Regions from separate parts of the Streptomyces sp. a15 genome, predicted to be linked through region 2. Evidence: riboswitches for the same ligand, from Rfam matches in the RefSeq annotation. Region 2 holds a riboswitch; each other region holds the start of a gene.

Region 1 (7,268 bases), on a different contig from region 2:
GCGACCTTGTCATGGGCCCAGACGACCAAGTGGTCGCCGTCCGCGGTGAAGAACCCCTGGGTCTCCCCTTTGAATTCCTCGAGCGTCACCGGCTTCGCTCGGCTTTCCTCGCCCCGCCGGGCCACGACCAGTGCCACAGTCGTCGTGTCGTTGCTGCCGGCGTTCTGGATGTGCGCGCGGTACTCGCCTCCCGGGCTTCTCGTGTACGAGGAGCCTTCCCCGCTCTCGAAACCAGGCTCGGGGTCCGGCAGCGGCATGCTGCGCTCCTCCCGCGTCCTCAGCACCAGCAGATCCGACCCGGAGGCCACCAGGATGCGCGGGGTGGCCCCGGCCTTCTCCCCCGGGAGGACACCGACGGGCTGCTCCTCGCCGGTCGCGCGCCAGGCGAAGCCGGGCACGCGGTACCGGCTGCCGGTCTCCACGTCGACCACCTCGTACGGGCTCACCTCGGTGCCGTTCCTCACCTGCGCATAGCGACCGGTGAGGTCCGGACCGCCCGGCTCGACGGCCAGGAACTGCCGTGCTGCGGCGCCGCGGGAGCCCGTCAGCCGGATCAGCTCATGCCACCCGTGCCCCCGGTCCACGACGACCCCGGCGCCCCGGTGGGAGAGCCATTCGGCGTCCGCGACCGTGTCCTGGTGCCCGCCGCTCACCAGGTTCTGCACCCGTGCTTCCCCGCCGCCCTCGTACTGACTGAGATAGACCACGTCCCGGCCCTCCGCGACCAGCGCGGCGTCGCTCGCCTCCCGACCGCTCGGCAGCCCCTGCTGCGACGCCTTCCGAGGCTTTCCTGTGCGGCTCTGCCAGACCTGGACGTGGGAGCTGCGCGCCGCCCCTCGCCCGGCGAGATGGTCAGCGACGAGGCGCAGCAGCAGCCGACCGCTGTCCGAGAAGTCGAGCGCCGCCGTGTGGCCCATGCGCCCGGTCCCCAGTACAGGCTGGTGACTGGTCCACAGGTGTCGGTGGGCGCGCACGTCGTAACAGTGGACCGACCCGTCGGCGGACACGATGGCCAGCAACCCGCCGTCATCGCTGAGCTCGGCGCGTTCGGGAGCTCCTCTGCCGGTCAGATCCGGCACCTGCCACCAGCTCGCCCGCCCGTCGGCGAGGCCTGTCCACACCCGGGCGTGCGCGACGCCGTCCTGGCTGACGGAGGCGGTCACGACCGTGGAGCCGTCCGGCGTGACGTCGATGCTCCGGATGGGCTCGGATCCTTGCCCTGCATGCCCGGAGATCACCGACATGCCACCGAGGTAGGCCTGAAGCAGCGCCTGCCGAGCCTCCTTGCCGGGATGGTTGTGCCACGCGGCCACGGACAGCCGCGCGGCCATGCCCGGATCGGTCGCCGCCAGCCGGACAGCCTCCTCCGTCAGCTGCCGGGACGCGATGGTCCGCACACGTTCCTCCAGGGCCAGTCCCCCGCGCCATGTCTCCATCGCCAGATAGCCCGCGACCAGCGCCAGCACGACCACCACGGCTGTCGCCAGCCGCCACCGCCGCAGGCCCCGTTGCTGATGACGGCGGCTGAGCTGCACATACTCGCGCTCCGCCGGTGTGATGTCCGCGCGGCCGTCGGGATCTTCCAGTCGCTCCAGTGACGTGGCCAGCATCGTCCCGCGCAGCAGGGCGCCCGGCTCGCCTCCCGTTTCCTTCCAGTGCGCCAGCGCCTGCAACAGCCGTTCCTGCCAGGCCCGGAAGTCGCGGGAATCGTCCAGCCACTTCCTCAGGAGGCCCCAGGCACGGACCAGTTCCTCGTGGGCGAGGTCGACGATGGGGTCGTCGTCGGGGCCGTGGGTGATGCGGATGAACCGGGTTCGGGTCGCCAGGGCCTCGGCGGCTGCCCGGAGTTCGGGCGGCAAAGGCGCGAGGCGTACCGGCTTGCGGGTGAAGCCGCCCGCGTCGTCGGGGCGGGCGAGTTGGGTGAACAGGCGGCGGACCGGGGCCTCGCCGTGCGCGGCGAAGACCTCACCGACCCGCTCCTCCGCGTGGGCGGACAGGGCGCCGGCGACCCCGCCCAGGGCCTCGTAGCCGGAGTGGGTGAGACGGATGCCCTTCTCGTGCGCCCAGAGTTCCGTGAGGGCGAACTCCACCAGAGGCAGATGGCCCGGTTCGTCCTCGGCGTCGTCGACGATGCGTTCGGCCAGCCCGGTGTCGAGGGTGAGGCCGGGGACGCGGGCCGCGGGGCCCTCGACGGCATGCAGCAGGCTCGATCGGCCCAGGGGCGCCACCACTTGGGCACAGTCGCTCAGGACGCGGGCGGTGGCGGGGTCGGCGAGGTCGTCCAGGCAGGACGAGCGCAGGGTGGCCAGGACGCGCAGCCGCCGTCCTTCGGCAGGAACCGAGACCATACCGACCATCAGGGCCAGCAGGGCGCGGGCGGTGGCCGGTTCGGCGGCGACGGTCTCCTCCAGTTGGTTGAGGAAGAAGACGTGGCCGCGCGGGCCGCAGTGGTCGAGCAGACGTCGTCCGAGTTCGGCGGGGGTCATGCCGTCGGCGGAGTCCAGCAGATCGGCCAGGACGAGCGCGGCGCGCTCGTGCTCGACGACGGCCAGAGCGGTGCCGGGCGCGGCGGACGCTGCGGGCGCGGGGTCCGCCGACGCGGAGCCAGGACCGGGCGGTGGCCCCGAAACGGACGCAGACGCCAAGCCCTGCTCGGGACGAGGGCCCGGTACCGCCCAAGGCCCAGAAGCAGAACCAGGCGCAGCAGATGCGTCCCCGCCCGGCCCCGCGCAAGCCTCTCCGCCCGGCCCCGCGGATGCGGCTGCCCCCGTCTCCAGCACCCCCACCACCGCCCGAGCCACCGTCAGCGACGCCCGGGCACCCGGCAGGGGGCGGATCTCGGAGACGGTGAACCCCTCGGCCCTCAGGCGGGGCAGGACCCCCGCCCGTACCAGGGAGGTCTTCCCGCTGCCGGACGGGCCGACGACCGGCACCACCAGGTGCCGCTCGACCGCGTCGAGGAGCCGGCGGGTCTCCTCCTCGCGGCCGAAGAAGTACTCGGCGTCCTCCTCGCGGAAGGCATCGAGTCCTCTGTAGGGGCAGCGACGCGCCCCGGGTTGGAGCTCCAGGATGGCGGCGGCCGGGATCAGATAAGACGTCACGGCCGAGGCACCGCGGTCGGTCGCGACCGTCATGCCGACGACCGCACCCAGGTCCTCGTCCCAGACCGGGGCTCCGCTGCATCCGGGGCCGATGCGGTGGGCCGGGCCGTCCGTCTCCATCGAGATCCAGCCCTGGCCTACCGCACCGAGCAGCCGTCCACCGATCCAAGCGCCGTGTTCGGCGCTGGCGGGGAAGCCGAGGAGGCGGAAACGGTGGTGCCAGACGTCGCCGGCGTCCGCGAGGGGGACCGCGCCGGCGGGCGCGCCTTCCGGCAGCCGGAGCAGTGCGATGTCACCGGTGCCGTCGTCGGCCACCGGCCGCCAGGCCGACACCGACGCCTCGTACCTCACCGCCCCCGGCAGCAGGGCGAACTCCACGGTCACCGGTGAGGCAGGCGCCGTCGACGACCTCGCGTCGGTTCCCAACGCGTCGGCGACGACGTGGGCGCAGGTGGCCACCGTGCCGGGCGCCAGCAGGAACCCGGTCCCGACGGGCCGCCCGTCGCCGCCGCACACCCGTAACACCGTCGTGCCGAGATCTTCCAGGAAACGCGCCGGTTCTCCCCATGCACCCACTTCGTCAATACTCATAAATGTTCATGAATTTCCTTATATCTGGTAGCACTTCGTACGAGGTATTGGAGGTGCCGCGGCCTCCCGCCGCAACCGGCTTCACGGAACGCCACTCATCACAGGGAAATTCGCGCGGAGTCGGTCCGCGGGGCCCCGGCGGAGTGCTAGCCGGTGTGACCCGTGTGGGGTTCTGCACACTCCGCTCCCGCAGGTCAACAGCAAGTTGACGGCCCTTCCAACCCCGTGGTGGACTGCCGGAGCCATGTACGGCGGTAGGAGAGGAAGCCGGTGTGAGTCCGGCGCGGTCCCGCCACTGTCACCGGGGTAGGAAGCCCCGGGAGCCAGGAACTCTCACCGCCGATCTCGTCGAACCAGGGCGTGGACACCCTGAGTGAGGACATATCGCCATGCGCGGCTGCCGTTTGAGGTTCAACACCAGCGTCCTGTCTGTGACAGCGGTCGGCTGAGTCCATGCGTGCCGATCGCGTTTTCGCGTACGGCGCCGCCGCCGGCCTTCTCGGCGACCTCCTGCTCGGCGATCCGCGCCGTGGGCATCCGGTCGCGGTGTTCGGGCGGGCCGCGGGTGCCGTGGAACGGGTGTTGTGGCGGGACCACCGGGGGTGGGGTGCGCTGCACGCTGTGGTGTGTGCCGGTGGCGCCGTCGCGCTGGGCGCGGTGGCGTCGCGAGTCGTGCGTCCGTCCCCTGCCGCTTCCGTCGCGCTGACCGGCGTGGCCACCTGGGCCGTCGTCGGGGGGACTTCGCTGGCGCGGGAGGCTCGGGTCATCGGGCGGGCGCTGGAGGCCGGGGACGTCGACGCCGCGCGGGCTCGGCTGCCGCATCTGTGCGGGCGGGATCCGCAGGCCCTCGACGCCGACGGGATCGCCCGGGCCGTGGTCGAGTCCGTTGCCGAGAACACGTCCGACGCGGTGGTGGGGGCGCTGGTGTGGGGGGCCGTGGCCGGGGTGCCCGGGCTGCTCGGGTTCCGGGCCGTCAACACCCTCGACGCCATGGTGGGGCACAAGTCGCCCAGGTATCGGCGGTACGGGTGGGCTTCCGCCCGGCTCGACGATCTCGCGGGGTGGCCGGGGGCGCGGCTGACCGCCGTACTGGCCGCGGTGGCCGGGCCGGATCCGCGGGGCGCCGTGCGCGCCTGGCGGGCCGATGCCGCGAAGCATCCGAGTCCCAACGCCGGGCCCGTGGAGGCGTCGTTCGCGGGGGCGCTGGGAGTGCGGCTGGGCGGGACGTTGTCGTACGGGGGGCGGGTCGAGCACCGGCCCGTACTCAACACACAGGGGCGCGCGGTCGCCACACCCGACGTCGAACGGGCCGTACGACTCTCGCAGCGCGTCGGCCTGCTCGCGCTCGGCGTCAGTGTCGCCGCACGGCTCGTTGCAAAGGGGCGTACGTCATGACCGGTGGGGGTCTCCTGGTCGCCGGTACCACCTCCGACGCGGGCAAGAGTGTCGTCACCGCCGGGATCTGTCGGTGGCTGGTGCGGCAAGGGGTCAAGGTGGCGCCCTTCAAGGCGCAGAACATGTCCCTCAATTCGTTCGTGACGCGCGAGGGCGCCGAGATCGGGCGGGCTCAGGCCATGCAGGCCCAGGCCTGTCGGGTCGAGCCGACCGCGCTCATGAATCCCGTGCTGCTGAAGCCGGGCGGTGAGCAGAGCAGTCAGGTCGTGCTGCTCGGGAAGCCGGTCGGTGAGCTCAGTGCGCGGGGGTATCACGGGGGGCGGCAGCAGCAGCTTCTGGGGACCGTTCTCGACTGTCTCGCCGAGTTGCGGGGCACGTATGACGCGGTGATCTGCGAGGGGGCCGGCAGCCCCGCCGAGATCAATCTTCGGCGGACCGACATCGTCAACATGGGGATCGCCCGGAATGCCGGGCTGCCCGTGCTCGTCGTCGGTGACATCGATCGTGGGGGTGTCTTCGCCTCCTTCTTCGGGACCGTCGCGCTGCTGTCGCCCGAGGATCAGGCGCTCGTCGCCGGGTTCCTCGTCAACAAGTTCCGGGGGGACGTGTCCCTGCTGGAGCCCGGGCTCGACATGCTGCACTCGCTCACCGGGCGGCGCACGTACGGCGTCCTGCCGTTCCGGCACGGGCTCGGGATCGACGAGGAGGACGGGCTGCGGGTCTCGCTGCGGGGGACGGTCAGGGAGTCGGTCGTCGCCCCGCCCGTCGGGGAGGACGTGCTGCGGGTCGCCGTCTGTGCGATCCCGCTCATGTCCAACTTCACGGACGTGGACGCGCTGGCCGCCGAGCCGGGTGTCGTCGTGCGGTTCGTGGACCGGCCGGAGGAGTTGGCCGACGCCGATCTCATCGTCATTCCGGGGACCCGGGGGACCGTCCGGGCCCTGGAGTGGCTGCGGGAGCGGGGACTGGCCGAGGCGATCATGAGGAGGGCCACTCAAGGGCGGCCGATCCTCGGCATCTGCGGTGGCTTCCAGATCCTCGGCGAGCACATCGAGGACGAGGTCGAGAGCCGGCGCGGGCACGTCGAAGGGCTGGGGATCCTTCCCGTCCGGGTGCGGTTCGCCCGCGAGAAGACCCTCACCCGGCCCGTCGGCGAGGCCCTCGGCGAGCAGGTCGAGGGGTACGAGATTCATCACGGGATCGCCGAGATCGAGGGCGGTGACCCGTTCCTCGACGGCTGCCGGGTCGGGGACACCTGGGGCACCCACTGGCACGGCTCGCTGGAGTCGGACGGGTTCCGGCGGGCCTTCCTGCGCGAGGTGGCGGCCGCCGCGGGCCGCCGTTTCGTGCCGGCCGCCGACACCTCGTTCGCCGCGCTGCGCGAGGAGCAGCTCGACCGGCTCGGCGACCTGATCGAACAGCACGCGGACACGGACGCGCTGTGGCGGCTCATCGAGTCCGGCGCGCCGCAAGGACTGCCATTCATTCCACCGGGAGCGCCCGCATGAGCACAGTGTTGTTGTTGTCGACCGCCGACACGGATCTGCTGGCGGCCCGGGCCGCTTCCGATGCCTCGTACCGGATCGGCAATCCGACCCGGGTGGACGTCGCGGAGGAACTGCCGGGGCTCGTCGAGGGCTCGGACATCGCCGTCGTACGGCTGCTCGGCGGCAAGCGGGCCTGGGAGGACGGGCTCGCGGCTCTCAAGGCCTCGGGGATCCCCACCGTCCTGCTCGGCGGAGAGACCGTGCCCGACGCGGAGCTCATGGCCGAGTCGTCGGTGCCTGCCGGTGTGGTGGCCGAGGCGCTGCGGTATCTCGTCGAGGGCGGGCCCGCCAACCTCACCGAGCTCGCGCGGTTCCTCTCGGACACCGTGCTGCTGACGGGTGAGGGGTTCGTCGAGCCGCAGAAGATGCCGGAGTACGGCGTCCATGGGGAGCGCGCCTTCGTCGAGGGCCGCCCCAGCATCGGCGTGCTCTTCTACCGCGCCCACCAGCTCAGCGGCAACACAGCCTTCGTGGACACGCTGTGCGACGCGATCGAGGCGAAGGGCGCCAACGCCCTCCCCGTCTACTGCGGTTCGCTGCGCGGTGCCGACTCCGGGCTGTACGAGCTCCTCGGGAAGGCCGATGCCCTCGTCGCCACCGTCCTCGCCGCGGGCGGTACGCACGCCTCGCAGGC
Region 2 (7,268 bases):
CAAGCCGGACGCCACACCGGCGCAGGAGACGAAGGTTTCCAAACTGGTGTCCCTCCTTGTGAAGGTCGGCGCGCTGGCCTTCGTCCTCACCATGGACAAGACGGTCGCCATCAACTTCCAGCTCCTCGGCGGCATCTGGATCCTGCAGACCTTCCCGGCCCTGGTCGGCGGCCTGTTCACCCGCTGGTTCCACCGCTGGGCCCTGCTCGCAGGCTGGGCGGTCGGCATGGTCTACGGCACGGTCGCCGCGTACGGCGTCGCCTCGCCGACCCAGAAGCACTTCGGCGGCTCGTCCAAGGAGATCCCCGGCATCGGGGAGATCGGCTACATCGGCCTCACGGCGTTCGTCCTGAACGTAGTGGTCACGGTGGTCCTGACCTTCGTCCTGAAGGCCCTGAAGGCCCCCGAGGGCATCGACGAGACGTCCCCGCAGGACTATACGGCGGACGCGGGTGACCCGGGCGTCCAGGTGGAGCTTCCCCCGGCAACTGCTGGCACCGCTCACTGAACCCACCCAGGGGGCGCGGGGCTGTGTCAATATGCGGCTCCGCCGCGATGGGGGTCCCCCCGCTCGAGCGGAGCCGAGAGTGGGGGAGCGACCAGCCACGACGAACCCGCAGCGGGCCGCCGAAAGTCAAGCACGACGGCGGCCCGCTGTCGTACACACTCACTCGCATGGACATCCGAATCCGGCGAGTGAACCCCACCGAATACGACGCCCTCGGCGAGATCACAGCCCAGGCCTACCTCCGGGACAGCCTCCTCGACTTCGGCGAGAGCGACGAGTACCTCGGCGAGCTGAAGGACGTGGCCAAGCGAGCCTCCGCCGCCGAGGTCCTCGTAGCCGTGGAGAACGACCACCTCCTCGGCGGCGTGACCTTCGTACCGTCCGGCGGCCCGATGGCCGACATCGCCACCCCCGGCGAAGCCGAGATACGGATGCTCGCCGTCGCCCACCAGGCCCGCGGCCGAGGCACCGGCGAAGCCCTCGTCCGCGCGTGCGTCGACCGCGCCCGGGCCACCGAGGGCTGCACGGCCGTCGTGCTGTCGACGCAACGCACCATGCACTCCGCCCACCGCATCTACGAACGCCTCGGCTTCGTCCGCACTCCCGGACGGGACTGGAACCCGATTCCGCACCTGGACGACATCACTCTGCTCACCTACGAGTTGACGCTCTGAAACCGGCGCGACACAACATATGGGGGTGCTGTCCTCACCCGGCACAAGATGTATGCTCATGCTCGCTGTCGCCGCAGGGGAATCCGGTGCGAATCCGGAACTGTCCCGCAACGGTGTACTCATGCGCGCATATGCGTGTATGGGCGTCAGTCCGAGGACCTGCCGACAGCGTGCCCGGCCATCAGGTCCGGGTGCCATGACGTCCGGGCCTCGTGGAGTGGGCCGGTGGGCGCGACGCCGTGTGCGCTCGTGTGCTGCCGTCTGCCCTCCGCAAGGCCCCCGTGCCGAGCGAGGGAGAGCCCCACGTGACCATCGCGCCAGCAGACCCGGCTTCAGCTTCAGCTCCAGTGACCCCGGTGTCCGACGACGGTCCCGGGACCGCGTTGCTGCGGACCCTGACCGAGCTGACCGCCGACCTCCCCGACGCCGACCCCGGCCGGGTCGCCGCCGCCGCGTTGCGCGGCCGGTCCGCGCGGGCCGACGGGACGGAACTGCGCGAGCTGGCCACCGAGGCGGCCGCCGGCCTCATCTCCGAGGACCCTGCCTATTCACGGCTCGCCGCCCGCCTGCTGACCGTCAACATCCGCGCCGAGGCCGCCTCCCAGGGCGTCACGTCCTTCACGGAGTCGGTCGCGGTGGGCCACCGCGAGGGCCTCATCGCCGACCGTACGGCCGAGTTCGTACGGGTCCACGCCGACCGCCTCGACGCGCTGGTCGACGTGCACGCCGACGACCGCTTCGGGTACTTCGGCCTGCGCACCCTGCACGGCCGCTATCTGCTCCGGCACCCGATCACCCGGCACGTGATCGAGACGCCCCAGCACTTCATGCTGCGTGTCGCGAGTGGCCTGGCCGAGGACGACAGCATCCGTGCGCTGGACGAAGTCGCCGCCCTCTACCGGCTCATGAGCCGCCTCGACTACCTCCCCTCCTCCCCCACCCTCTTCAACTCCGGCACCCGGCACCCCCAGATGTCGTCCTGCTACCTCCTCGACTCCCTGAAGGACGAGCTGGACTCCATCTACGACCGCTATCACCAGGTCGCCCGGCTCTCCAAGCACGCCGGCGGCATCGGCATCGCCTACTCCCGCATCCGCGCCCGCGGTTCGCTGATCCGCGGCACGAACGGGCACTCCAACGGCATCGTCCCGTTCCTGAAGACCCTCGACGCCTCGGTCGCCGCCGTGAACCAGGGCGGGCGGCGCAAGGGCGCGGCCGCGGTCTACCTGGAGACCTGGCACTCCGACCTCGAGGAGTTCCTGGAGCTGCGCGACAACACCGGTGAGGACGCCCGCCGTACGCACAACCTGAACCTCGCGCACTGGGTCCCGGACGAGTTCATGCGCCGTGTGAACGCGGACGCGCAGTGGTCGCTGTTCTCCCCCGCCGACGTGCCGGAGCTGGTCGACCTGTGGGGCGAGGAGTTCGACGCCGCCTATCGCGAGGCCGAAGAGAAGGGCCTCGCGCGCAAGACCATCCCGGCCCGTGACCTCTACGGCCGCATGATGCGCACCCTCGCGCAGACCGGCAACGGCTGGATGACCTTCAAGGACGCCGCCAACCGCACCGCCAACCAGACCGCCGAGCCGGGTCACGTCGTCCACTCCTCCAACCTCTGCACGGAGATCCTGGAGGTCACGGACGACGGGGAGACGGCGGTCTGCAACCTGGGCTCGGTCAACCTCGGCGCGTTCGTGGTCGACAGCGACATCGACTGGGACCGGCTGGACGAGACCGTCCGCACCGCCGTCACCTTCCTCGACCGCGTCGTCGACATCAACTTCTACCCGACCGAGCAGGCGGGCCGCTCCAACGCCAAGTGGCGCCCGGTCGGCCTCGGCGTCATGGGCCTGCAGGACGTCTTCTTCCAGCTGCGGCTGCCCTTCGACTCGCCGGAAGCCCGTCGGCTCTCCACGCGCATCGCCGAGCGCATCATGCTCGCCGCGTACCAGGCCTCCGCCGACCTCGCCGAGCGCAACGGCCCGCTGCCGGCCTGGGAGAAGACCCGTACGGCCCGGGGTGTTCTGCACCCCGACCACTACGACACCGAGCTGACCTGGCCGGAGCGCTGGGCGGCCCTGCGGGCACGCGTCGCCACCACCGGCATGCGCAACTCCCTGCTCCTCGCCATCGCGCCGACCGCCACCATCGCGTCGATCGCGGGTGTGTACGAGTGCATCGAGCCGCAGGTGTCCAACCTGTTCAAGCGCGAGACGCTGTCCGGTGAGTTCCTCCAGGTCAACTCGTACCTGGTGAAGGAACTGAAGGCGCTGGGCGTCTGGGACGCCCGCACCCGCGAGGCACTGCGCGACGCGAACGGCTCGGTGCAGGGCTTCGCCTGGATCCCCGAGGACGTACGGGCGCTGTACCGCACGGCGTGGGAGATCCCGCAGCGCGGCCTGATCGACATGGCGGCGGCCCGGACGCCGTTCCTGGACCAGTCCCAGTCCCTGAACCTGTTCCTGGAGACGCCGACCATCGGCAAGCTCTCCTCGATGTACGCGTACGCCTGGAAGTCGGGCCTGAAGACGACGTACTACCTGCGCTCGCGCCCGGCGACCCGCATCGCCCGCGCGGCCCAGGCCGCTGTCCCCGTACAGCAGCCGGCCCCCGATCCCGAGGCCGTCGCCTGCTCCCTGGAAAACCCCGAGTCCTGCGAGGCCTGCCAGTAATGAGCTCCACCGAAAAGAACCTGCTCGACCCGGGCTTCGAGCTGACCCTCCGCCCCATGCGCTACCCGGACTTCTACGAGCGCTACCGGGACGCCATCAAGAACACCTGGACCGTCGAGGAGGTCGACCTCCACTCGGACGTCGCCGACCTGGCGAAGCTGTCCCAGGGCGAGCAGCACATGATCGGCCGGCTGGTCGCGTTCTTCGCGACGGGCGACTCGATCGTCGCGAACAACCTCGTGCTGACCCTGTACAAGCACATCAACTCCCCCGAGGCGCGGCTGTACTTGAGCAGGCAGCTGTTCGAGGAAGCGGTCCACGTCCAGTTCTATCTGACCCTCCTCGACACCTACCTCCCCGACCCGGAGGACAGGGCGGCCGCCTTCGACGCCGTGGAGAACATCCCCTCCATCCGCGAGAAGGCCGAGTTCTGCTTCAGGTGGATCAACGAGGTCGAGAAGCTGGACCGCCTGGAGACCAAGGCCGACCGCCGCCGCTTCCTCCTCAACCTCATCTGCTTCGCCGCGTGCATCGAGGGCCTGTTCTTCTACGGTGCCTTCGCGTACGTCTACTGGTTCCGCAGCCGGGGTCTGCTGCACGGCCTCGCCACCGGCACCAACTGGGTGTTCCGGGACGAGACGATGCACATGAGCTTCGCCTTCGAGGTGGTCGACACCGTCCGCAAGGAGGAACCGGAGCTGTTCGACGACGCGCTCGGGCAGCAGGTCGTCGACATGCTGAAGGAGGCCGTCGAGGCCGAGCTGCAGTTCGCGCGCGACCTGTGCGGTGACGGCCTCCCGGGCATGAACACCGACTCCATGCGCCAGTACCTGGAGTGCGTCGCCGACCAGCGCCTGGCGCGCCTCGGCTTCGCCCCGGTGTACGGCTCGGAGAACCCCTTCTCCTTCATGGAGCTCCAGGGTGTTCAGGAGCTGACCAACTTCTTCGAGCGGCGGCCGTCGGCGTACCAGGTCGCGGTGGAGGGCACCGTGGACCTGGACGAGGACTTCTGACCCTCCGCGACCTTCCGGGCCTCCTGGGCCTCCCTGATCTGACGGTCGACGCGCCTGTCGTGCACGATCCCGATCACTGACGGGAGGACCAGGAGGACGAGGATTCCGAGGACGGTGAGCATCGCGATCAGTCCTTCTGTCTGTGCGGTAGTCATGTCACTACTGTCGCCCCCCAGACTCCTTACCAACAGTGGCAGGACTGCCGTACACCCTCGATTTACTGCCACTTCCGAGGCACACTGGCAGCATGCTGACCAACGTGGCCGCCGTCCTGCTCGACGGCGTGCATCCCTTCGAACTCGGCGTCGTCTGCGAGGTCTTCGGCATCGACCGCCGCGACGAGGGCCTGCCCGCCTATGACTTCGCGGTCGTCTCGGCGGAGGGCCCTTCGCTGGGCACGCACGTCGGCGGCCTCACCGTCTCCACGCCGTACGGCCTCGAGCGGCTGGAGGAGGCCGATCTGATCGCCGTGCCGGCCGGGAGCGACTACGTCACGCGTGACTATCCGCCCGAGCTCCTGGACTCCCTGGTCCGGGCCGTCGACCGCGGCGCCCGGGTGCTCAGCGTCTGCTCGGGCGTCTTCGTGCTCGGCGCGGCGGGGCTGCTGGACGGCCGGCGGTGCAGTGCGCACTGGCGGCAGGCGGAGGAGCTGGCCCGGCGCTATCCGGGGGCGATCATCGAGCCGGACGTGCTGTACGTCGACGAGGACCCGGTGATCACCTCGGCCGGCACCGCCGCCGGTATCGACGCCTGTCTGCACATCGTGCGCAAGGAGCAGGGGCCCGAGGTCGCCAACAAGATCGCCCGGCGGATGGTCGTACCGCCGCACCGGGACGGCGGGCAGGCGCAGTACATCGAGCGGCCGCTGCCCCGGTCGCAGTGCGACACCGTCGGCGAGGTGCTGGTGTGGATGGAGCAGCACCTCGACGAGGAGGTCACCGTCGAGCAGCTCGCCGACCGTGCCCACATGTCCCCGCGCACCTTCGCCCGTCGCTTCCAGCAGGAGACGGGTACGACTCCCTACCGCTGGATCCTGCGCCAACGCGTGCTGCTGGCCCAGCGGCTGCTGGAGGCGACGGACGAGACGGTGGACGCGATAGCCGGTCGAACAGGGTTCGGGAACGCGGCCGCGCTGCGGCACCAGTTCGTCCGGTCGGTGGGCACCACGCCGAACGCCTACCGGCGCACGTTCCGGGGCCCCGAGGCGGCCTGACCTCTCACCGGGGGACCGGCTTCAGCAGCAGCCGCTGCGGACGCAGGGTGATCCCCACCCGGGTCGCGTCGTCGGAACCGGACACCTGCTCGAAGCGGTACTTCGCCGACAGCGCCGCCGTGATGAGCGTCAGCTGGGCCATCGAGAAGTGGTCGCTGGGGCACTTGCGATTGCCCACGCTGAACGGGCTCATGGCGTATTTGGGCACGTCCTTGACCCGGTCGGGAAGCCAACGGTCGGGGTCGAACGCCAGGTTGTCCGCATAGGACCGCCCGTCGCGCTGGATCGCGTACGGACTGTAGACGATGTCGGCACCGGCCGGAATGCGATACCCGCCGAGTTCGGTGTCGCGCACCGCCCGTCGCGTCAAAATCCATACGGCGGGCCGCAAGCGCATGGCTTCGACGACGACATTGTTCGTGTGCCTGAGTGCACGGACGTCCTCGAATGCCACCGGGCGCCCGCCGGTGACGGATTCGACTTCCGCGCACACCCTGTCCGCGTGTTCCGGATGTTCCGCGAGGACCTGGAGCAGCCACATGATCGTGGACGCGACGGTTTCGCTCCCGGGTGTGAGGATGGCGACGACCTGGTCGTGGATCTCCTGTTCCCCGATGGGCTCGCCATTCTCGTCCTTCGCCTCCAGCAATGCCGTCAGCAAATCGTCCGGCCTTTGACCAGATTCCCTCCGCTCGGCGACGATCTCGTCGACGAGGAGATGCAAATCGGCCAGGGCGCGGTTGAATTGGCGATTGGCCGGAAGCGGCAGCCGGTAGAGCGGTCCCGCGGGAATCACCATCCGCCGGTACATGCCCTGGAAGACGGTGGCGAGGGCGACGCACAGCCGCTCGGCGCGCTCGTCCATGAAGTCGCCGCGCAGCAGACAGCGGGCCGCGATGCGCACCGCGATCCGGAAGGACTCCGAGGTGCAGTCGACGGTCTCGCCGGGCTTCCAGCGCTCGGTCAGCGCATGCGCCTCCTCCTCCATGATCGGCCCGTAAGCGGGGATGGCGTCGAGCCGGAAGGCGGGCTGGATGGTGCGCCGCTGGCGTCGGTGCGTGGGCCCGTTGGCGGTGGCCACGCCCTCCTTGCCGAGCAGTCCCTCCAGCGACTCCCACAGCGGGCCGGCGATGATGTAGTCGGTGCTCAGCGCCATTGCTCCGGTGAGGGCCGGGGCGGTGACGGCGT
Region 3 (7,268 bases), on a different contig from region 2:
CCTGAGAAGCAGCCCTAGGGAGCCAGCCAGACGGTGGTGTCCGGGCCGAGCCGCCCGTCGTCCAACGGGCGGCTCGCCAGCAGCACTTCGCCCGCCGGCAGCGGTACGGCCGTCCCCGACAGGTTGGCCACGCACCGCCAGCCCTCGTGCCGGGCGAAGTCCAGCACCCCGGCCGGGCTGTCGGCCGCCCAGGTCAGCGACTCGCCCTCCAGCAGCTTGCGGCGCAGCCTGAGTGCCCTGCGGTAGAGCTCCAGGGTCGAGCCCTCGGCCCCGTCCTGTGCCTCGACGGCGTACGCCGCGAAGCGCTCCGGCTGCGGCAGCCAGGCGCCACCCGCGCCGAAGCCGTACGAGGGTCCCGTCGTCGTCCACGGCAGCGGCACCCGGCACCCGTCGCGGCCCTTGCGGACGCGTCCCGTCTGTTCCCAGATCGGGTCCTGGAGGACCTCGAAGGGCAGGTCGGCGACCTCGGGCAGACCGAGTTCCTCGCCCTGGTAGACGTACGAGGATCCGGGCAGCGCCAGCATCAGGAGCGTGGCGGCGCGGGCCCGCCGCAGGCCCTGTTCCGGGTCGATCGCGGGGGCGTGGCCGCCGGACAGCAGCCAGGCGTTCTCGTCGGTGCCGGGCGGGAGCAGCAGGCGGGAGGTGTGCCGTACGACGTCGTGGTTGGACAGCACCCAGGTGGCGGAGGCGCCGGCCTCGCGGGCGGAGGCGAGGGAGTCGGTGATGACCTGGCGGAGTTCCTCCGCGTCCCAGCCGGCCTTCAGGTACTCGAAGTTGAAGGCCTGGCCGAGTTCGTCCGGGCGGGCGTACAGCACGCGTCGGGCGCCCGGCACCCAGGCCTCGGCGACCGCCATGCGGGGCGGGCGGTAGGCGTCGAAGATCTTGCGCCAGTCGCGGTAGATCTCGTGGACGTCGTCACGGTCGTAGAAGGGGTGGCTGCCGGGCGGGAGCTCGGACAGCGCCTCCTCGCTGCTGAGTTCGGGGGCGCCGAGATCGCGCAGCGGTTCCTCCAGGTCCTTGGCGAGGGCGTGGGCGACGTCGACGCGGAAGCCGTCGACCCCGCGGTCGGACCAGAAGCGCAGGGTGGTGCGGAAGTCGGCGCGGACCTCCTCGTTCGCCCAGTTGAGGTCGGGCTGCTCGGGGGCGAACAGGTGCAGGTACCACTGTCCGTCCGGCACCCGCTGCCAGGCGCTGCCGCCGAAGACGGACTGCCAGTCGGTGGGCGGGAGTTCGCCGTGCGGGCCGCGGCCGTCACGGAAGACGTAGCGGTCGCGGGCGGGCGAGCCGGGCCCGGCGGCGAGGGCCTCCTGGAACCAGACGTGCTGGTGGGAGGTGTGGTTGGGGACCAGGTCGACGATCACCTTGAGGCCGAGGCGGTGGGCCTCGGCGGCGAGCGCGCCGAAGTCGTCGAGGGTGCCCAGGCGCGGGTCGACGTCACGGTGGTCGGCGACGTCGTAGCCGCCGTCGGCGAGTTCGGAGGGGTAGAAGGGGCTGAGCCACAGGGCGTCGACGCCGAGTGCGGCGAGGTGGTTCAGGCGCCGGGTGATGCCCTTCAGGTCGCCGAGCCCGTCGCCGTCGGCGTCGGCGAAGCTGCGGGGGTAGACCTGGTAGACGACGGCCTGGCGCCACCAGTTGGGGTCCTTGGAGGAGAGGTCGGGAATGGGGTCGATCACGCGGTCTCCTTCGTGGCGTTCGGGACGATGGGCATCAGCATGCAGGTACCTGTCCACATTGTCGGGAAAGCGAACTCGAACGCTGTCCGGAGCGGTCCATTCCCTGTGTGACGGAATCGTGATGAGCTCTTGAACTCGCCCAGCATCACCGCAGGTTGACAGCGTTCCGTGGGGAGATCCACGATGTGCGAGCACTGTGGCGCATATGACCAATGAGCCCAGTGTTTCTCAGAACCGGTGTTCTCGGAACACCCGCCACCCCCCGCACCCCGATGGGATCCCGCATGTCCATAGCCAGACGTGTCACCGCGCGCCGCCTGCTGGGGACGGGCGCCGCGGCGCTCGTCCTCTGTGCCGTCTCCGCCCCCACCTCCTGGGCCACCGGCACCCCCGGTGGCGACGGCTGGAAGTCCGGCGGCACCTACCAGCCCGGCACCGGTGCCGGCACGGAGACCGAGACCGACCGCTGCCAGTTCTCGCTGGACGGCACGAGCTTCTACGACTCGGTCAAGGTCGACGACCAGAACCTGAAGCCGACCGACGACGGCAAGGTCCACATCAAGGTCCGCACGGCCGGCGACGCGACCACCTGCACGGCCTCCCTGGCCTCCTACCTCGCCCACGGCGCCACCTTCGCCACCTCCGGCGAGCAGGTCTTCGTCGACTTCGACACGGTGACCGTCAAGCCCGGCCAGACCGACTCCCTCGACATCGCGGTGCCGGACGCGGGCTGCTTCGCGCAGATCGACCTCTACCGGGGCGCCGTCAAGTTCGACGGCGAGCTCGACGCGAACGACGGCTTCGTCCACGGCGACCTGCCCATGGGCCCGGACCGTCCGGTCATCAAGGACAAGCTGATCGCGGCCTGGAACGGCGGCACGAAGGACTGCACGACCGCCCCGTCCGAGCCCCCGGCCACCCCCACGCCGACCCCGTCGACCCCGGAGTCCACGGAACCCTCGACACCGGGCGAGGAGACGACGCCGCCGGCGACGGAGACTCCCTCCGAGTCCCCCTCGCCCTCCACCGAGGCCCCGAGCCCGTCGGCCTCCGAGTCCACCACCGCTCCCGCCGCCACCCCGAACGGCGGCGGTGGCGACCTCGCGGAGACCGGCGGCAGCAGCGCGACCGGCCCGATCGCGATCGGCGCGGCCGTGCTGCTCGCGGGCGGCGCGGGCATCGTGCTGGCGACGCGGCGTCGCAAGGCGGCTCGCTCGTAATCAGGCGCAGTTGGTGCAGTCGGCGTCAGCGCCGGTCGGGCGGTTTCAGCCCGGCCGGCGTTCGGGCCTCGTCCTCAAACTCCCCCAACTCGTCCTCAAACTCCCCCAAAGGGGGTGCCCCCAGCGGGCTGGAGGTCGCGCAGTGCGCGAGCAGCGAGGCGATGTCGGCGTCCACCACCCGGTAGCGCACGATCCGCCCCTCCTTCTCCCCCTCCACGACCCCCGCCGCCCGCAGCAGCCTGAGCGCCTGCGACACGGCGGGGTCGTTCATGCCGGTGGCGATCGCCAGGTCGGAGACGGCCAGGGGACCGGTGCGGTGCAGGGCGAGCAGCAGGGCCAGCCGCTTGGGATCGGCGAGCAGCGAGAAGCGGTCGGCCCAGGCGCGGACATGGCCCGGTTCGCCGATCGCGGCGATGGCGTCGCACACCCGGTGCCCGTCGATGGTTCGGCGATCCGCTCGGTCGGCCGGAACGAGATGCATGCCGCCATCCTCGCAGGCACCCCCATGTGATCTTCCATACCTGCGCAGGTACGCAGCTATGCAGGAGACCGCTTGCCACCCTACGGTGGGCTGGCCGTGGTGCTCGGGAAGCCGGTGACGACCCCTCAAGGGTCCATGCCGGAGCGGCCCTCGCCACTGTGATCGGGGAGTTTCCGTCCCGTCCGGCGCCAGCCGGGCCACTGGTCGCACGACCGGGAAGGCAGGAACGGACACGCACGACCCGTAAGCCAGGAGACCGGCCACGGCATCTCACGAGTTGATCCACGAGGTGCTGGAGCGTGACCGAATGACCCTGCCCAAGCCTGCCCAGACGTCCGTGCCCGCCCCGACGTCCTTCAAGTGGCGCCGCGAGGACACCCTCAAGACCGCCGGACTCATGTCGGTCGTCGCCGCACTGCACGTCGTCGCCTTCGGAATCCTGTTCCTCCTCGTCGTCCCCGGGCACTACGAGGTCGGCGACAAGGCCTTCGGTATCGGCCTCGGCATCACCGCCTACACCCTCGGCATGCGGCACGCGTTCGACGCCGACCACATCGCCGCGATCGACAACACCACCCGCAAGCTGATGGCCGACGGCAAGCGCCCGGTGTCGGTGGGCTTCTGGTTCGCGCTCGGCCACTCCAGCGTGGTGGTGCTGCTCGCCCTGCTGATCGCGGGCGGCACCCAGCTCGCCGGAAAGGTCATGAACGAGGATTCCGGCACCCACCAGGTGCTCGGCGTCCTCGGTACGACGATCTCCGGCACGTTCCTCTACCTCATCGCCGCCCTCAACCTGGCCGCCCTGCTGGGCATCCTGAAGGTGTTCAAGGCGATGCGGGCGGGCGCCTACGACGAGAAGGAACTCGAACAGCACCTGGACTCCCGCGGGTTCATGAACCGCATCCTCGGCCGCCTCACCAAGTCCATCACCCGCCCGGGCCAGATGTACCCGCTCGGTTTCCTCTTCGGCCTCGGCTTCGACACGGCGACCGAGGTGACGCTGATGGTGATGGCGGGTTCGGGCGCGGCGGCCGGACTGCCCTGGTACGCGATCCTCTCCCTGCCCCTCCTCTTCGCCGCCGGCATGAGCCTGTTCGACACCCTCGACGGCACCTTCATGAACTTCGCCTACCAGTGGGCGTTCTCCAACCCGGTCCGCAAGGTCTTCTACAACCTCACGATCACCGGCCTGTCCATCGCCGTCGCCTTCTTCATCGGCACCATCGAACTCGTCGGCGTCCTGCACGAGAAGCTCGACCTGAGCGACACGGTCACCACCTGGATCGCCGACATCAACCTCGACAGCGTCGGCTACGTCATCGTCGGCCTGTTCGTGGTGGTGTGGGCGGCGGCCATCGGCTACTGGCGGCTCGCGAAGGTGGAACAGCGGTGGGCGGTACGGCCGGCGGCGGACACCCGCTAGGCGTCCGCTAGGCGCCCTCCACCGTCGTCAGCCACAGCTTCACGTACCGCTCCACGTCCACGCCCAACGCCACGTCCACCAGCCGCTGTTCACGGGTGCCCTCGTGGATCTCGGACTCGCCGGGGCGGGGGCGCCGGTCGACGATCGTCTGGCCCCGGCCGGCACCCGGGGCGAGGCTCACCTCGACCGGGAGACGTTCGGTGGTGATCCCTCCCGGGTCGACGACCGCGCAGACCGCGCCCGCGTCGCCCAGGCCGCCGGTGGGGGTGGGGTCGCCGGAGGTGGCCGGGTCGCGGTGGGCGAGGAGTTCGCCGGCCAGCCGGAGGCGGGGCTCCGCGCTCGCGCGCAGCCGCTGCACGTCTCCGGCCGGGACAAGGACCTGCTTGAAGACGTCCAGGCCGTACATGGTGATCGGCACCCCGGCGGTGAGCAGGATCGCGGCCGCCTCCGGGTCGTGCCAGACGTTGAACTCCGCGACCGGCGTGGCGTTCCCGGTCGCCACCGCGCCGCCCATGAACACGATCCGCTCGATGTTGCGCACGACCTCCGGGTGCGTACGCAGCAGCAGCGCGATGTTCGTCAGGGGCGCCATGGGGATGAGGGTGACCGGCGTCGGCGAGGCGAGGATCTCCCGCCGCAGCAGCGTCACCGCGTCCACGTCGACCGGCCGGCGGGTGGGCGCGGGCAGCCCCAGGTCGCCCATCCCGTCGTCGCCGTGCACGTGCCGTGCCGTCCGCACGGGCTCGATCAACGGGCGCTCGGCACCCCGCGCGACCGGGATGTCACCGGCCCCGGCCTGCTCCAGCACGGTCAGGGTGTTGCGTACGACGCCGTCCACGTCGGTGTTCCCGGCCACGCAGGTCACCGCCCGCACGTCGAGCGCGGGGTGCCGTACGGCGAACAGCAGGGCCAGGGCGTCGTCGACACCCGTGTCGCAGTCGATGATCACCGGGATGGGCTGACCGGTCACAGCGGCGCTCCTCGCTTCATGAAGGTGTCTGTGAGGTGTCTCTGAGGTCTCTCTACGGTCCCTACGTCAGTGACCTTACGCAGGCCCCCACAGTTCGGTCCCGCGGCCTGCGACCCGGGCGGCGATCCGCTCCAGCAGCTCGCCGGCCGGCACCGCCCCCGGACGGCTCCCGTCCCGCAGTCGTACGGCCACCAGGTCGCCGACGGCCTCCCGCTCCCCGATCACCGCCTGGTACGGCACGAGCCGCGCCGCCCGGACCCGGGCGCCGAGGGTGCCGTCGCCGGGGCCGCGCACGTCCGCCCGGAGTCCCCGTGCCAGGGCCTGCCGTACGACCTCGTGGGCCCGTTCCTCCTGCGCGTCCGCCACCGGCAGCACCACCAGCTGCACGGGGGCGAGCCAGGCCGGGAACGCGCCGCCGTGCTGCTCGACGAGGTGCGCGACCGCCCGTTCCACGCTGCCGATGACGCTGCGGTGCACCATGACCGGCCGGTGCTTCGCCCCGTCGGCGCCGATGTAGTGCAGGTCGAAGCGCTCGGGCTGGTGGAAGTCGATCTGGACGGTGGAGAGGGTGGCCTCGCGGCCGGCCGGATCGGCGATCTGGACGTCGATCTTGGGGCCGTAGAAGGCGGCCTCGCCCTCGGCCGCCTCGTAGGGGATCCCCGAGTCGTCGAGCACCTCCCGCAGCAGCGCGGTGGCCCGCCGCCACAGCTCCGGGTCGGCGACGTACTTGCCGCCCTCGCCGGGCAGGGAGAGCCGGTACCGGGCCGGGCGGATGCCGAGATCGGCGTACGCGCGGCCGATGAGCTCCAGGGCGCCGCGGGCCTCGTCCACGGCCTGCTCCAGGGTGCAGAAGATGTGCGCGTCGTTGAGCTGGATGGCCCGGACCCGGGTCAGACCGCCCAGCACCCCGGACAGCTCGGCGCGGTACATGCCGCCCAACTCGGCCATTCTCAGCGGCAGTTCACGGTAGCTGTGGGAGCGGGAGCGGTAGATCAGCGCGTGATGCGGGCACAGGCTGGGCCGCAGGACGACCTCCTCCGCGCCCAGCTCCATCGGCGGGAACATGTCCTCGCTGTAGTGGGACCAGTGCCCCGAGATCTCGTAGAGCTCCCGTTTGCCGAGGACCGGCGAGTACACGTGCCGGTAGCCGGCGGCGCGCTCGGCCTCCCGGACGTACTCCTCCAAGGTGTGCCGCACCACTGCCCCGTCGGGCAGCCAGTAGGGCAGGCCCGCGCCCATCAGCGGGTCGGTGTCGAACAGGCCGAGCTCACGGCCGAGTCGGCGGTGGTCGTGCGGGCCGGTCAGGGCGTCCACAGCGGTCATGGCGGTCTCTCCTCACGGTGACCGGCGACGAGCCCCCGCACGCCGAAGCCCCGGGGCACTCGCCCCGGGGCTTTCGACTGGGTCAGCTGTCAGCGCGCCGGGACACTCTCCGGCGTCGTCGTGAGAGACACGAGTACTACGTGGGCGCGCTGCATGGGGGGACGGTAACAAGGGGGCG

What was found. A riboswitch is a leader RNA that binds a small molecule or an ion and turns the genes downstream of it on or off. The one in region 2 is predicted to bind cobalamin.
Region 1: it holds a riboswitch for cobalamin, as region 2 does, so the genes downstream of both, AC5P09_RS32505 (cobalamin biosynthesis protein) here and AC5P09_RS00135 (ribonucleoside-diphosphate reductase subunit alpha) in region 2, are expected to answer to the same signal.
Region 3: it holds a riboswitch for cobalamin, as region 2 does, so the genes downstream of both, nicT (Nickel transporter NicT) here and AC5P09_RS00135 (ribonucleoside-diphosphate reductase subunit alpha) in region 2, are expected to answer to the same signal.

Annotation. Positions count from the first base shown of each region.
Region 1 is NZ_JBWLKM010000042.1:64,013-71,280, forward strand. It holds gene AC5P09_RS32500 (nSTAND1 domain-containing NTPase) at 1-3,692, opposite strand, end outside; cobalamin riboswitch at 3,905-4,044, shown strand; gene AC5P09_RS32505 (cobalamin biosynthesis protein) at 4,146-5,087, shown strand; gene AC5P09_RS32510 (cobyric acid synthase) at 5,084-6,595, shown strand; gene cobN (cobaltochelatase subunit CobN) at 6,592-7,268, shown strand, end outside.
Region 2 is NZ_JBWLKM010000001.1:26,380-33,647, forward strand. It holds gene mctP (monocarboxylate uptake permease MctP) at 1-508, shown strand, start outside; gene AC5P09_RS00130 (GNAT family N-acetyltransferase) at 676-1,182, shown strand; cobalamin riboswitch at 1,235-1,363, shown strand; gene AC5P09_RS00135 (ribonucleoside-diphosphate reductase subunit alpha) at 1,488-3,854, shown strand; gene AC5P09_RS00140 (ribonucleotide-diphosphate reductase subunit beta) at 3,854-4,867, shown strand; gene AC5P09_RS00145 (helix-turn-helix domain-containing protein) at 5,115-6,080, shown strand; gene AC5P09_RS00150 (bifunctional albaflavenone monooxygenase/terpene synthase) at 6,085-7,268, opposite strand, start outside.
Region 3 is NZ_JBWLKM010000074.1:24,840-32,107, forward strand. It holds gene AC5P09_RS41085 (DUF4142 domain-containing protein) at 1-5, shown strand, start outside; gene AC5P09_RS41090 (glycoside hydrolase family 13 protein) at 15-1,673, opposite strand; gene AC5P09_RS41095 (LAETG motif-containing sortase-dependent surface protein) at 1,958-2,893, shown strand; gene AC5P09_RS41100 (ArsR/SmtB family transcription factor) at 2,919-3,374, opposite strand; cobalamin riboswitch at 3,455-3,653, shown strand; gene nicT (Nickel transporter NicT) at 3,682-4,797, shown strand; gene AC5P09_RS41110 (nucleoside hydrolase) at 4,805-5,767, opposite strand; gene thrS (threonine--tRNA ligase) at 5,843-7,090, opposite strand.